DNA from 3 places in the Chryseobacterium sp. X308 genome. Region 3 is predicted to be linked to each of the others. Evidence: riboswitches for the same ligand, from Rfam matches in the RefSeq annotation. Region 3 holds a riboswitch; each other region holds the start of a gene.
What was found. A riboswitch is a leader RNA that binds a small molecule or an ion and turns the genes downstream of it on or off. The one in region 3 is predicted to bind cobalamin.

Region 1: another riboswitch for cobalamin. It lies ahead of metE (5-methyltetrahydropteroyltriglutamate--homocysteine S-methyltransferase); the one in region 3 lies ahead of LIV57_RS14150 (TonB-dependent receptor plug domain-containing protein).
Region 2: another riboswitch for cobalamin. It lies ahead of LIV57_RS00750 (TonB-dependent receptor plug domain-containing protein); the one in region 3 lies ahead of LIV57_RS14150 (TonB-dependent receptor plug domain-containing protein).

The regions. Positions count from the first base shown of each region.
Region 1 is NZ_JAJFZH010000002.1:138,777-141,959, forward strand. Features, by position in the region: gene metE (5-methyltetrahydropteroyltriglutamate--homocysteine S-methyltransferase) at 1-1,693, opposite strand, end outside; cobalamin riboswitch at 1,866-2,052, opposite strand; gene LIV57_RS03685 (Lrp/AsnC family transcriptional regulator) at 2,248-2,709, shown strand; gene LIV57_RS03690 (hypothetical protein) at 2,795-3,183, opposite strand, start outside.
Region 2 is NZ_JAJFZH010000001.1:144,890-148,072, reverse strand. Features, by position in the region: gene LIV57_RS00760 (cytochrome-c peroxidase) at 1-157, shown strand, start outside; gene LIV57_RS00755 (transporter) at 169-1,116, shown strand; cobalamin riboswitch at 1,209-1,393, shown strand; gene LIV57_RS00750 (TonB-dependent receptor plug domain-containing protein) at 1,502-3,183, shown strand, end outside.
Region 3 is NZ_JAJFZH010000012.1:114,186-117,368, reverse strand. Features, by position in the region: gene LIV57_RS14155 (YncE family protein) at 1-80, opposite strand, end outside; gene LIV57_RS14150 (TonB-dependent receptor plug domain-containing protein) at 102-1,928, opposite strand; cobalamin riboswitch at 1,960-2,138, opposite strand; gene LIV57_RS14145 (T9SS type A sorting domain-containing protein) at 2,276-3,183, opposite strand, start outside.

The sequences.
Region 1 (3,183 bases), on a different contig from region 3:
CTGTTAACATTCCTTTTACCCATTTTTCAGTCTGAGATTGGGCATATTGAGACCAGTACACCGTCATCGGTGTTGGACGGGAAACATCACCGAAGATCACAGGAGGTTTCACACAACGGCTTCCGTAGCTTTGTACCCAACCGTTTTTAGTGAATACAAATCCTTCCAGCTGTTCTCCGAAATATTCCACCATGTCATTTCGCTCAAATTCTCCGTGAACCAATACATCAATTCCGATGTCTTCCTGCCAGCGGATTGTTCTTTGCGTTTCCTCTTTCAGTAAGGTATCATATTGTTCTGCTGTCAGTTCTCCTTTTTTAAATTTTGCTCTCCAGCTTCTCACTTCTGCGGTTTGCGGGAATGATCCGATCGTAGTGGTTGGGAACAAAGGAAGCTGCAATACTTCCTGTTGCTCTTTTTTACGGATTTTGAAGGTGTTTATTCTCTGAGCATCTTTTTCAGTAACAGCACTGGCTCTTTGTTTTACCTGATCATTATGGATAAGAGAAGAAGTTCTTCTACTCTCAATTGCTTTTTTATTTTCTTCAAATGCTTCAAAAATCTGTTCATTTTCCGTTCCGGAAGCCAGTTCTTTAAGCGTTACAACTTCTGCCACTTTTTGTTTGGCAAAAGCCAGCCAGTTTTTAATTTCCGGGTTAAGACTGGTTTCAAAATCCAGGTCACAAGGTGAATGAAGCAATGAACATGATGGTGCAATGAAAATCCTTTCAGATCCTAATTTTTCAACAGCTTTACTAATAAAAGACAGCGACTTTTCGTAATCATTTTTCCAGATATTTCTACCGTCAACCAGTCCTAACGAAAGGCTTACACCTTCAGGAATGCTATTCAGAATACCATCCAGCTGTTCAGGATTTCTAACCAGATCAACATGCAATGTATTGACAGGAAGTGAAACGGCAAGTGAAGTATTGTCTTTTAACCCGTCAAAATAGGAAGCCACAATAAATTTCAGTTTCGGGAAACGTTTTCTGATTTCGGCATACACATAACGGTAAGTTTCTTTGGCTTTCTCTGTTAAATCCAATGCCAGGAAAGGTTCATCAAACTGAATCCATTCTGCACCCTGTTCCTGAAGTTTGGCTAAAATCTCTATATAAACAGGAAGAAGACTTCCGGCCAGATCCAGTTTATCAAATCCTTCTTCTTTTTCTTTTCCTAATAACAGATAAGAAACCAGCCCGATAATCACCGGTTTCGCATTGATTCCAGCTTGTTTTGCTCCTGCAAATTCATTGAAAATCTTATCTGAACTGAGCTTAAACTGTTGATTTTTATAAAATTCCGGAACGATGTAGTGATAGTTGGTATCGAACCACTTGGTCATTTCCATGGCAGTGATATCCAATCCGTCTTTCTGATAGCCTCTTGCCATGGCAAAATAAAGGTCCAATTCAGTATTGTTTTTTTTAAGCACCACTTCATGGTACCGTGTTGGAATGGCACCTACGACAAGACTCATATCCAATACCTGATCATAATATGAAAAATCATTACATGGGATAAGATCTATTCCTGCTTCTTTCTGGATATTCCAGTTTTGACTGCAGAGAGTTCTTCCGGTGTTCAGAAGTTCTTCCAAAAGGATTTTACCTGACCAGTACTGCTCGCAGGCTTTTTTGAGTTCTCTTTTGCTACCAATACGCGGATAGCCAAGAATGTGAGTTTGCATTTTTTTAAACTTTTTAATTAAACTTATTGGGAAGTCCTTTAAAATGCTTCGTTATGTTTTGCGGAAAAAGTTTCAGGAAAATAGTGACATAGCAGACAGTGTATTTCCCTTCAGAAGAAAATACAAAATTTGATATACCATCTGTATGACCCAAAGCTTCAGCCCGCGAAAGCATTGTCAATTCAGTAAAGGCAGGTCTCCTGACTTGTAACAGTTTCTGTCATCCTTCCCGCTTTTGGCAGTGGATCTGCAAGGACAGAAACTTTTGGTGGGTTACTTACAGTTGCGCGACAGCTCGTGATTTGCACACGATTCCCTATTAATCTACGTTAAGTAAAACCTTTCCTGTTTGATGAAGTATCTGTAAAGAACTGTACTTTTACCTTTAACAAAGGTTGTCAGTAAAAGTTTTTAATTTTGTGTAAAATTAGTAATACAGAATAAAACCACAATTGAAAACAAATAATTAAGCAAATTAAACTTCATAAAGTAAAAATAAAAGCATATAATTCTTTATATTTGACTGTTTTAATCATTTAAAAGAATAATATTCTGTGGAACAACTCGATGATAAGGATGTACAGCTGCTCAGGCTGCTTCAGAACAACGCCAAACTCACCGTTAAAGAACTTGCTAAAGAAGTGAACCTTTCTACTTCACCGGTTTTTGAAAGGGTAAAAAGGCTTGAACAGGAAGGTTTTGTTAAAAGATATGCAGCAGTTCTTGATGCTGAAAAACTGAACCGCGGATTTACGGTGTTCTGCCAGATCAAACTTAAAATTCACGACCGGTCCGTGGGGTATGATTTTGTAAAAGAAATTTTAGAAATTGAAGAAGTTGCCGAATGCTATAATATTTCCGGAGATTTTGATTTCCTTCTGAAAGTTCAGGTTCGGGATATGAAGCATTATCAGGATTTTGTATTTAACAAGCTGGGATCCGTAGATTCTATCGGCAGCACGCACAGTACGTTTGTGATGGCTGAGGTAAAAAATAACCATGGACTGACGATATAGATTTTCTTTTAAAGTTAACGCCGTCTGAGGATAAAAAAATCCGTCAATAATGACGGATACTATAATTATATAATTTTTTCAGTACTCAATTGGCTGCGGGATCCATTAGTTCTGTTGTTAAACCTATTGATTTTAACAGGTTCTTACTGTCGAAAAGCAATGTTGTATAATGTTTCCCTTTTTTAAAAACCAGTTTTGAACCTCCAGGAAATTCACTGTCTGCTCCCGATTTTTGTATTTTGGCATTGTACTTACCGAACTTCGTTTTACTGTCCTGTAATGTACTTTTATTCAGAACAAGACCAAAAGGAAGTCCTTCCACGATGACAGGTTTATTGTCTGAAGTCACAAAAAACATCTCATTGATACTATTGTCTTTTCCCAGGCTGCAATAAAGCTCCAATCCTGTTTTCATGGGCCATTTTGCATATTTTTCTTCGTTGGCATCTTCATAAAAACCAGTTTTTACGTTCA
Region 2 (3,183 bases), on a different contig from region 3:
AGATCAGGTGGAAGATAATCCCAATCTTGATCCCCGCCTGAAACAGAACGGTCATGTAGGAATTGCCATGAACAGTCAGGAAAAACAATCGATCATTGCATTCCTGAAAACATTATCGGATAAAAGTTTTATATCCAATCCAAAATTTGCAGAATAATTTATAGAAACATGAAGAAGATTATAGTGATAGTAAGTTTGATCCTGTTTAGTCAGTATCAGGCAAAGATCATCAGAGACAGTGCTTATATTGCTCCGGAAACTTTCAGCAGATTCAATTTTGATGATGACTGTGATGCTTGCGGCTGTGCAGCAGGAAACGGATCTTCCGGCTTTGAGTCATTGTTGAATCCACAGTTTGTCGGAATTAAGTATTTTGCGCAGCATTACAAAGCTAAAGAGAACTTGTTTGTAAAAGACCTTACCCAGGATCAGTATTTCAATACGCTGCAACTTTGGGGGAAAATTCCTCTGACTAAAAAACTGAGTGTTTATGCGAGTCTGCCATTCCATTTTCATGAAAAGAAAACCATGCAGGGAGATATCAGAATCAATGGAATAGGAGATTTAAACCTGATGGGAATTTACCAGCTGATGAGCTCTAAAGATAATTTCCATCATCTGAGCGGAGGTTTGGGCGTGAAAATTCCACTCGGGAAGTTTGATGAAAAAGGAGCATCCGGTGTCAACCCAAGCTTTCAGCTGGGAACTGGCAGCTGGGACTATCAGGCCGCTTTGAATTATAAGTTTCAGAAAAATAAAGTAGCCGTATTGGTCAATACAGACTATACGGTCAAAACAGAGAATAAGAAAAATTACCGTTTTGGAAACCAATGGAACTATGCAGCAACAGGTTTTTATCAGGTTGCTGGAAATGAAAAATCCATTTTTTCTGTAAAAACTGGAGTGCAGGGAGAAGTTTATGCTCAGAATAAACAATTTGATGAAGCATTGCCGAACACTGCAGGAAGTGCTTTGTACGGAAAATTAGGTTTTGAAGCCTCTTATAAAAAGCTGAGCCTGGGAAGTGAAGTCATGCTTCCCATGTACACGCGCCTGGCGGGAGGAGATATTGAAGCTCAATCAAGATTTAGTATTTTTCTGAATATTGGAATTTAAAAAGAAACCCTTGTTGAAATCATGTTAAAGCTCCTTCGGGAGCTTTAATTGTTTATAAATCATGATTTTAGTTGGGGATTAGGAATAATTATTTATCTTTGCCGGAATTTGGTGAGCCGTAAAAAGCTCTTAAAAGGGAATCCGGTGAAAATCCGGGACAGACCCGCTGCTGTAAGCTCCACACCAAGTTTTTGAAGAATATATCCACTGTTTTTTAATGGGAAGGATTTCAAAAATGGAGTAAGTCAGAAGACCTGCCAGACAATAATCGTTTGACGCTTTCGTGGAATAAAGCTTAGGACATCAATGATTCTGTGCAGTAACAGCTGTGCTTTGTCGTTGTATTCTTATACCCATTAGCGTCTTCATTATCCTAAATGAGCTAATGACGCCAAAACTAACTACTTCTGCAATTCATAAAGTTGTTTTCACAATATTAGTGTTAACATCTCAACTTGTGCTTTCCCAAACTAAGAAAAAAGACAGTCTTCAGGAAGAGACCATTAAAGGGATCAATCTTTATAAAAAGAATTTTAAAGAAATTATTCCTGCACAAACCCTGCAGGGAGAGCAGCTGGAAAGATTAAACAGTCATTCTGTAGCAGATGCGCTGCGGTATTTTTCGGGTGTGCAGATTAAAGATTACGGCGGATTGGGTGGTTTGAAAACCATCAATATCCGAAGTATGGGAAGCCAGCATGTAGGGGTTTTTTATGATGGAATTCAATTAGGAAATGCCCAAAACGGCCTTGTGGATCTGGGAAGGTATTCTCTGGATGATCTGGAAGAAATTTCATTATACAACGGACAGAAAAGTGAAATTTTTCAACCTGCAAAAGATTTCGGTTCTTCAGGATCTATTTATTTACAGCCTAAAACTCCTGTGTTTAAAGGAACAAGAAAAACCAATCTTGTGATAAGAGCCAAAAGTGCTTCCATAGACCTCTTCAATCCGTCATTCCGGCTGGAGCAGAAAATTTCAGACAGGGTTTCTGCCAGTTTCAGTGGCGAATTTATGCAGAGTGACGGAATTTACAGATTTAGATATGCTAAGAAATATCCTGATGGACAGCAAGCCTATGATACCATTGCCAAAAGACAGGATTCAGATATTCGGGCAAAACGTTTTGAAACTTCTTTCAACGGAACTTTAAATAACGGAAGCTGGAATATCCGTGGCTACGGTTATATTTCAAACCGCGGAATGCCGGCACCTATTGTGAATGGACGTTTCGGAGGAAGAGGAGCGAGACTTTCAGATGAAAATTATTTTGTACAGGCTAATCTGAGAAAAAAACTGTTCCCGAAATTTGAAACGCAGCTGAAAGCAAAATTTGCCTACGATTATACCCATTTTATGGATACGGTTCGTTCGCAGTCTATTATTTATACCGATAATACCTACATCCAAAGGGAACTTTATCTTTCCTCTTCCAATATTTATTCAATTACACCCAATTGGGATGTCAGCCTGAGCGGTGATTTTCAGTATAATAATCTGGATGCCAATCTGGATAATTTTTCTTATCCTACAAGATATACTACATTGGTAGCATTGGCAACAACGTATCAGTGGAACAGATTCAAAATTTTGGGAAGCCTTTTAGGAACCTTTACATTTGAAGAAGTAAGAAAAAATAAAAGACCGGGAGATGCCAGAGAGTGGACACCTGCGGTGTTTATGAGCTATCAGCCGGAAAAAATTCCGGAGCTTACTCTAAGAGCTTTCTATAAAAGAATTTTCAGACTTCCGACCTTCAATGATTTGTATTATACCAATATCGGAAATACCTATCTGAAACCGGAATTCACCAATCAATATGATGTAGGATTTACCTATCAGAAGAATTATAACAACCGTCTCTTTAAAACATTTTATGCTAAAGTAGACGGTTACTACAACAAAGTACAGGATAAAATTGTGGCAGCTCCGAACGGAAGCATGTTCCGATGGCTGATGATGAACCTTGGATTGGTTGAAATCATTGGTGCAGATGTGAATGTGCAGACAGAACTTCAATTGGGAAAAGTTACTCTTAGACCGTTGCTTTCCTACACTTATCAAAG
Region 3 (3,183 bases):
GCAGAGTCACTTGTACATGAAGACATATTAAACAATAGTACAACTGCAAATAAGACAGTTAAAAGTTTAGTTATTTTCATAATTTATTCAATTTTAATTTATTAAAAATTTATTGCTGCATACACACTATAGTTTCTTTTTGGTAAAGGATAGAAGGAAACGGTTTTATAGTAGGTATTGGTTAGATTATTCACTTTAAACCCTAAGGTATATTTTTTTGCTAAGGTGGCAGAAACTCCCATATTTAAAAGAAAATAAGGATCTATAGCTTCTGATCTCTTTTCATCACTTGTGGTATAAGTAACACCGTTCAGCTGTCCCTGTGCATAAAACCTGAAAAAACCATATTCGTAATCTATACCGGCATTTCCCCTGTGCATGGGAACGTAAGGTCTCTGCATCTTCGTTTCTTTATCGATAGCTTTTGCATAATAGTACGCTGCATTGGCTGTGAATTTATGATTTCCCCACTGCTTGCTGAAAGACAACTGAGATTCCAGCCCGTAAGATTCGGATTTATTGACATTGTATGCCTGCCAGTATCCCATAGCCGTTGGAAGCCATACAATAAGATCTGTGATATTCATATAATAGGGAGACAGAGTAAGTTTGAAATCTCCCGCTTTGAACTCATTGGTCATATCCACCTGAGTAGAGGTTTCCGGTCTCAGATCTTTATTTCCTCCCGGTTCATAATAAATATCATTAAATGAAGGATATCTGAAGTTTTTGGATACGTTAATACTCAGATCATACCATTTTGCGGCGTTCCATTTTCCGGAGAATGAATACATAAAGGGAGACTTTACATCTTCTACAAAATCTTTTTTGAACCCTCCTTCAAAACGCAGGTCTTTTGTCGCAAAATACCGCAATAATCCTGAAACAGAACCTATATTCCTGCTGACATTGGATATTCCGCTCTCGTACCCTTCGCCTTTATTAAGCTGAAATTCTCCGATGATATTAAAATTCCATTTTGAGTTCAGGAAATAATTAAAATCATTTTTAAAGATATAATTTTTCCCGGTTCCTCCACTGGATTTAGGCTGGTTTAGCGAACCGAAATACTGAAAATTCTCTTCCGTGTAGGCTGCTTTAAGGGAATTGCTGAACTTCGCTTTGTTCCAGTCCCACGAAAGAAGACTTCTTACGCTTTGAGTTGTATATTTTGTTTTTGTTCCCGTTTCCTCATACACAGGATAATGCTGTGAAGAATCAAAAAACTGGCTTTGCCACGAAACCTTATGATCGTTTGTAATTTTATAGGATGCTCCTATATTGAATGTCGTATTGTAATAATTCCCGTTTCTGTTGATGTAATTCAGATCGCTTACCTTGTAATCATTTTCACTTACAGAATAATTTCCGGAGGCTTTAAAACTGAACTTATCATTGCTGTAAGAACCTTTTATAAAGTTATTATAAGTATTAAAAGAAGCCACTTCAGAAAATAAAGAACCATGAAAACCTTTATTAAAATCAAGGGTATTATTCAGGTGAATACTTCCCCCGATAGCACCACTTCCGTACACCACGCTTCCTCCACCGGCTTTGATACCGATCTGATCATAGCCGAACAAAGCAATATTGTTGATATCTCCCTGCCCTAAAAAATTAGAATTGATATTAATTCCGTTCCATACGAATGCGGTCTGCTGGGCGGTAGTTCCTCTGAAAGAAGGTGAAGACACGGCTCCGCGGCCATTTTCTTTAATAAAAACCTGCGACTGAAACCTCAGAAGCTCCGAAAGATTACTGGAGTTTTTTTCAGCATCTTCTGCTGTAATTGTTTTTACGGGATGAAAAAGTTTCACCCTGTTCATCTGGTTATCGAAGACATAAATAGTGTCAATGGCTTTCTCTTGTCCAAAAAGAAAACATCCATAAGATGAAAAAAGCAGTACTAAAGATCTTTTTATATCCATACTTTTTTACTTTTCCTCCGAAAGCAATATGTTTTTTAATTATAATCCTGGCAGGTCTCCTGACTTTCGCATTCTGCTCCTTCCCGTTTTTACACAGTGGCGTTTTGCAGAAACTTGTGTTGCGATTTACAGTTGCGGGGACAGTCCGGGAGTTACACCCGATTCCCTTTTCATTCCAAAATACTGGAAACCAAAATTTTTGCAAAGATAGTTTTTTATATGTATTCGCCAAAAATCAGACTTTTCTATACAAAACATGCTATCCTTTTGTTATATACACAAAAAAGAACGGCCGCTTTCAATATTGAAAACAGCCATTCATCCCACTACTTTACTATTTATATATGTTATTTTTTAATAAATTTATAAGGCTCCTGTTGTACTCCTTTTACGGAATATTGTAAAATATAATCTCCTTTTGACAGAGATGAAACATCAATCTGTCCTTCTACAGTATCCAATGATTTTACCTTTTGTCCAGCCATATTATAAATTTCTGCTTTCTCTATTTTTCCTTTTCCTTTAAAATACAGGATGTCAGCCACTGGATTAGGATAGATACTTGTATTGTTTTTCTCTTTCACAGCATCACTCACCGATAAAAATTCAGAAGTATCCAGGTAAAAAGCAATCATCTGCCCTGAAGCATTTGTCCCTGACCCGGCAATTTTCTTTCCGTCCTGTGAAATCGCAAGAGGAAGTCCCATTGTTACTCCATTAGTGGCAATTCCTAAAGATGCCGCATAATCATTCAGGTTAATTCTCCCGGCGGCAGAGGTCCAGATAAAGCCTTCTCCTGACATGGGAGGAGCCCCAAATGCTCTGTAATACCCGATCACTTTTTTCCCATCAGCAGAAATCCCGGTGGCACCTCCTTTGAAGCTGAAAGAAGCATTAGGATGCGTTATATAAGTAAGTCCGCTCACAGCATTCCATACATAAGGATTAGGATTTGCCGAACCTATTATTGTATTTCCGTCAGCAGAAATTCCTCCTGCTTCTCCTACATGATTCCCATTATTATCTGTAATAAAACTTTCCACTCCATCCTGCCATTTTGCTCCGCTTCTTGTTCCGGTTGATTCATCCTGCCAGCCTACGATCACTGTTCCTGCTGCATTGATTGCGTTTGCTCTGGAGCTGCGTCCGGGAACTATACTTCCCAGATCTACCACGCCGTTTACTTCGTCCCATTTCACAGCATGCGCATTCGCTGCGGTGAGAAAACCAAGACCAACAATAGTATTTCCATCAG